2 linked regions of the Spirulina major PCC 6313 genome follow. The protein of the gene in region 1 interacts with the protein of each later gene in a pairwise test. Links are inferred from orthologs where the notes say so. Each region holds a gene or a part of one and is shown in the gene's direction. Other genes may lie near its edges. The genes, in order: acpP and SPI6313_RS12360.

Region 1 (3,214 bases):
TTTGTGTTTGCCCATAATGAACCTAGTCTGAGGTTGTTGGAGCGGTTTCAGTTTCGAGAATGGGGGTATTTGCCCCGCGTGGCGCAGTTGGATGGGTGCGATCGCGATCTGGTCATCCTCGGTCGTCGCCTCACTCCCTAGGCCGCTGCGAGTCGCAATTTTTCTAACACCGGTTGCAGCGACACCACATGACGCTCTAACCCCAACACCGCCGGATCTAACCCCAGGGCCAACCCCACCAACTGCGGCAGGTGCAGCACGGGCAAGTTAAGGGATGCGCCGATCACCTTTTCGATTTCCGGTTGCCGAGATTCTAAGTTGAGATGGCACAGGGGGCAGGGGGTAACGAGGCAGTCCATCCCGGCGGCGATCGCTGACTGCAAATGTTTCCCCGCCATCTGAAAGGAGGTTTCCGTGGCATAGCTCGAAATCGGCCAGCCGCAGCATTGTGTCCGGCCCGGATAGTCCACCGCCGTCGCCCCCACCGCTTCGATCACCGATTCTAATGATCGAGGCGCAACAGGATCATCGTAGGGCAGGGTGCTCAAGGGGCGCAGCAAATAACAACCATAGAACGCACCACAGCGGAGGCCAGACAGCGATCGCACCACCCGCTCCCGCAACGCCTCCAACCCATAATCCCCCACCAACACCCACAACAAATGCTTCACCTCACTCGTGCCGCGATAGGGCGAACACCCTTCCTGCGTCAAAAACTGATTCACCTGTTCTAAATAAGCCGGATCATCCTCTTGGGCCGCCTTCAGCCGTTCATCCACATGGCCAATCACCCCCTGACAGGTGCTGCAATGGGTCAACAGCGGCAAATTCAAGGTCTCAGCCAAGGCAATATTACGGGCATTCACCGTATCCTCCAACAGTTGGGAGTCCTCTTTATAGGTTCCGGAACCGCAACAGGCCGCCTTTTTTAACTCCAAAAGCTCAATGCCCAACGCCGCAGTCACCGCAGCCGTGGATTGATACAGTTCGCGGCAAGCTCCCTGAGCGACACAACCGGGAAAATAGGCATAACGAAGCGGCAAAGCAGGCATAGTGATTCGTCGTGAAACAGCGCTACTGACCCAAGATCAGTAGTTAGGAGTAATCCCCCCTCATCATCTCGCACCCCTCCCCGTCAGGTGGTAAACTATTGAAATTCCTTAATAATTGCGGAGTAACTGTGGGGGTTCAGATCACACTCGTTGCTTTGCAAAAGAGGGGCCGCTTTCCGATATCATAGAGGATGCTGTAAATCAGCATTCCACTGAACTCAAATATCAGCCTGTTTAAAAACATAGAGGTAGCATAAATGGCTAATGAAGAAATTTTTAGCAGAGTCATAAAAGTTGTCGTTGAGCAACTAGAAGTTGACAGAGATGCAGTGCGATCGGAATCAAAATTCACAGATGATCTCGGTGCAGATTCCCTCGACACTGTTGAATTGGTGATGGCACTAGAAGAAGAATTTGACGTTGAAATTCCCGACGATGTGGCTGAACAAATTGACACCGTCGGCAAGGCCGTCGAGCATATTGCGGCGGCTGCTGCATCGGCCTAACGGCTGAACGGCGTTATCGATCCCCCTTGCGATCTTGCCTCTTTTGACCACGGGTAACAGTGACCTGAACTCCAGGCAATGCTGGGCTTAATCCCCCCCTTTAGCGATTGAAAACCATGACAAACTTCCAACGCAAACGAGTCGTCATCACTGGACTTGGCGCAATTACACCGATTGGTAATACCCTGTCTGATTATTGGGGTGGGTTAATGGCTGGCCGCAATGGTATTGACACGATTACCGGGTTTGATGCCTCACGCCACGCTTGCCAGATTGCCGGTGAAGTCAAGGGGTTTGATCCTCACCACTATCTTGATCGCAAAGATGCCAAGCGGATGGATCGTTTTGCTCAGTTTGGGGTTTGTGCCAGTCAGCAGGCGATCGCAGATGCTCAACTCATCATTGACGAGTTGAATGCAGATCACGTTGGTGTTTTGATTGGCACGGGGATTGGGGGACTCAAGGTGATGGAAGATCAACAGGAAGTGTTGCTCACGAAGGGGCCATCCCGCTGTAGCCCCTTTATGATCCCCACGATGATTGCCAATATGGCCGCTGGCTTAACGGCAATTCATACCGGCGCTAAAGGCCCAAATTCCTGTGTGGTCACGGCCTGCGCTGCTGGATCGCACGCGATTGGGGATGCCTTTCGGATGGTGCAGGGCGGCTACGCGAAAGCCATGATCTGCGGGGGGACTGAAGCTGCAATCACCCCCCTTTCCTTCGCAGGCTTTGCGTCCGCGAAAGCCCTCTCCACGCGCAATGATGATCCCGCCCATGCCTGCCGTCCCTTTGATCGCGGTCGCGATGGGTTTGTGATGGGCGAAGGGGCTGGAATTTTGATTTTAGAAGAACTCGACCATGCCCAAGCACGAGGAGCACAGATCTACGCTGAGATTGTGGGGTATGGGATGACCTGTGATGCCTACCATATGACCTCGCCGGTTCCCGATGGCCATGGTGCGACTCGTGCGATCGAGCTAGCCATGAAAGATGGTGGCATTGTGCCTGAGCAGGTGAGCTATGTGAATGCCCACGGCACGAGCACCCCCGCCAATGATGTGACCGAAACGCGAGCTATTAAGAAAGCGTTAGGGGCCCATGCGAAAAATATCCTGGTCAGTTCCACGAAGTCGATGACGGGGCATCTGTTGGGCGGTTCCGGTGGGATTGAAGCGGTGGCGGCGGTGATGGCGATCGCTCACGATCGCGTTCCCCCCACGATCAACCTCACTGACCCCGACCCCGACTGTGATTTAGACTATGTTGCCGATGGCAGCCGGGAGTACCCAGTGGATGTCGTACTCTCGAACTCCTTTGGGTTTGGCGGTCACAATGCCACCCTCGCGTTCCGGAAATACCAAGCCTAACGATCCATCTGCGGCGGCGATCGCTCACCAATCCCTCAGTCCTCCCGTGGCGTAGCCGTCAAAACCTGGAGCAACCGCTGCGGATTAGTAAACTCCCCCACAATCCGCCGCACCGGCAGCGGCCAAACCCGAATCAGCGTCGGAGTTGCCGAAATATGATCCACCTCCGCCAAATCAGGGTGCTTGAAAATATCAATCACCTTCAGGGTATAGGGTGCTGATAAATTTTCCTCTAGCAGTTCATGCAGTTGGTGCAATGTTCGCTCCGTCAGCGTGTTATCCCCTG
Region 2 (2,860 bases), 890 kb from region 1 along the record:
GACTGGGAATGGGGGGCGATCGCACTCTTCCTTGCTGTCAGTTCAGGGCTCGTGATATCCCCCCAGGAGGTGTTGTGATCTGAATTTGTTGACGGTCGTGATCTGACAGCAAAATCATGAACTTTTGTAGCGTTTTTTGAAAAAATAATGGTCAAGACCGGGGGGTAAACGGGAATCTAGGGCAGGAGTGCGATCGCTCAACTCCTCGGTTTTTAAGGGTTTGAGTCTTTTCGTGTCCTGGTGTCGATGTCCGTAAATTCCCATAGCTCATTTTCCGCAGTTTGGCGAAGAGCGATAGAGTAAATGTATGGAAAACACCGGGCGTAACATCCGAAATCAAGGATGCCGGCCTTGGGGTTAATAGAGAACGAGATGGAAGTGCGAGCTTCTACGCTCTCGGTTTTTGGTGTGAATTGTTGGTGTGTTCTTCGCGGGGAGTGAGAATGAATATGTTTGGTTTTAACGCAACGAAAAAACAATGGCAATGGATGGGTGCGATGCTCATCGCTGTGCTGGGTCAAGGGTTGCTGCTGGATGTGGCAGGGGCTGAGGTGGTGAAGGCGATGGATGAGACAAGCCACGCGATCCAGCTTGCCCAAACTACCCAAACTACCCAGCCTGAGCCGGAATCGATGTCTGCATCGTCGTTGTTGCAAGATGGTATTCATGCCTATGGTGTCGCGACGCAGCGGGATCAATTGGCGCAAGATTATTTGGTGTTTACGGTGGATGATGGGCAAGTGCGGGGGGCGATTTACCGGCCCCGTTCGGAATATGCCTGCTTTACGGGACAGGTGACGGAGGATGCGCTGGAGTTGGCGATCGCAATTCCGGATCATCCTGATACGTCGAGCTATGCGATCGCCCTGGATACCCCACCGACGGAAGTCGCGGGCAAAGTGCAGCGGCAAGTGACGTTACAGGGTTTCCACGCCTTCACCACCGTCAGCGATCTAGAACAGAGCCTCCTTGAAGCCTGCGCCAGCAACTAGCCCATCGCTGTATCTGACCCATGGCATCGCCAGAGTAACGCATCGAAACCCCTCCAAAGAGGGGTTTCTTCACTTCAACGGGATACGGTACATTAAAATCCACAGTCCGGCTAGCGTCATGAGTCATGGATAAACAACAGCAACTCCCTCCCACTACCGCCATCATTGAAGACCACGCCCTCCACGCCACAACAGATAAGTGGTTTGAATATGTCGTCCGCGTTCATCCCCACCATACCGATTATGGCGGCATTGTTTGGCATGGGGCCTATGTGGCTTGGATGGAAGAGGCGCGGGTGGAATGTTTGCGATCGCTCGGCATCAACTTCGCGGATCTGGTGGGGGTGGGGTGTGATTTACCTGTGGTGGAAATGTCTCTGCGGTATCATCGCTCCCTGCGCATGGGCGAGGTGGCCATGGTCAAAACCCGCATGATGGAAATGAAAGGCGTGCGGATCAACTGGGCCTATCAAATTCAAAATTTAGACACCAACGAACTCTGTGTATCGGCCTTTGTGACCCTCGTGGCTATGGATCGGGACAAGGGCAAAATTATGCGCCGATTACCCCCAGCGATGCGCGACGCTTTAGTGAAGTTCTCGAAACAATAGAACCACGCAACTCGATAAGATGAGGAAGCCGCGATCGCCCAGCGTTTCGCCACGGCATCCCAGCAGTTTAAGCTCATTTTTTGACCGGATGGTATCAGTGCAATCTTCAGATCATCTCTCGCGTACTCCCCTGTTTGACCTCATGACCGCGCAAAATGCCCGCTTTACTGCCTTTGCGGGCTGGGAAATGCCGGTACAGTTTACCGGACTCAAGCAGGAACATGAAGCCGTGCGTACCCAGGTTGGGATGTTCGATATTTCCCACATGGGCAAATTCCTCTGGCAGGGTCAAACTGCCCGCCAACAGTTACAGCGGCTCGTGCCGTCGGATTTAAATCGCCTAACACCAGGATTAGCACAATATACGGTGTTGCTCAATCCGGACGGCGGCATTATTGATGATGTCATTATCTATTACCAAGGCACGACGGCAGACGGTGCTGAACAGGGGGTGATCATCGTCAATGCGGCGACGCGATCGCAGGATTACGCCTGGATCACCGAACACCTCAGCGGCAGCCCCGTCACCCTTGAGGATGTCTCTGGGGATCGGGTCTTAATTGCCGTCCAAGGGCCGGAGGCGATCGCCACCCTGCAACCCCTAATCAAAGCCGATTTAACCGCCATTCCTAGCTTCGGCCATTGCCAAACCGAAATCTTAGACGGAGCCGCCTTTATCGCCCGCACCGGCTACACGGGCGAAGATGGCTTTGAAGTGATGGTGGATATTCCCACCGGCCAAGCCCTCTGGCAGGCTCTCGCTGCTGCCGGCGTTGCACCCTGCGGCCTCGGCGCACGGGATACCCTCCGCCTCGAAGCCGCCATGGCCCTCTACGGCCAAGACATTACCGAAACCACCACCCCCCTCGAAGCCGGTCTCGCCTGGTTGGTACATCTCGACAGCAATCCTGACTTTATCGGGCGGGACGTGCTCGCGGCACAAAAGGCGGCAGGAGTGGAGCGGCGTTTGGTGGGGCTGGAAATGGCCGGGCGACATATTGCCCGCCATGATTACCCCGTGGTTGTGGCGGGGGAAACGGTGGGGGTTGTCACCAGCGGCACGTTGTCCCCCACCTTGGGGAAAGCGATCGCCCTCGCCTACGTGCCGAAAGCCCTCACCAAGCCGGGCAATACCGTTAACGTGGAAATTCGGGGTAAATCCTACCCCGCAACAGTGGTGAAAAAACCGTTTTATCGCTCCCCCCATCGCCGCTAGCATTAGCATAATTCCGGGATTTGTCTCCCCCAAATTAACGT

The links.
Region 2: the proteins of acpP (region 1) and SPI6313_RS12360 interact in binary tests that used the Escherichia coli proteins (3 or more experiments, as listed by UniProt). The link is inferred for Spirulina major PCC 6313 from one-to-one orthologs.

Annotation. Positions count from the first base shown.
Region 1 is NZ_KV878783.1:1,918,966-1,922,179, reverse strand. The notes cover bases 249-2,933. They hold acpP (acyl carrier protein), read left to right. Parts: upstream 249-1,309; coding sequence 1,310-1,558; downstream 1,559-2,933. Other genes in these bases: fabF (beta-ketoacyl-ACP synthase II), read left to right, coding at 1,675-2,928; SPI6313_RS08300 (CoB--CoM heterodisulfide reductase iron-sulfur subunit B family protein), read right to left, coding at 249-1,052. In the rest of the region: SPI6313_RS08305 (GNAT family N-acetyltransferase), read left to right, coding at 1-141; more of SPI6313_RS08300, read right to left, coding at 138-248; SPI6313_RS08285 (circadian clock KaiB family protein), read right to left, coding at 2,964-3,214. UniProt on the Escherichia coli protein: Carrier of the growing fatty acid chain in fatty acid biosynthesis.
Region 2 is NZ_KV878783.1:2,811,419-2,814,278, reverse strand. It holds SPI6313_RS12360 (acyl-CoA thioesterase), read left to right. Parts: upstream 1-1,117; coding sequence 1,118-1,603; downstream 1,604-2,860. Other genes in the region: gcvT (glycine cleavage system aminomethyltransferase GcvT), read left to right, coding at 1,692-2,819; SPI6313_RS12365 (hypothetical protein), read left to right, coding at 450-992; SPI6313_RS23565 (hypothetical protein), read right to left, coding at 115-264.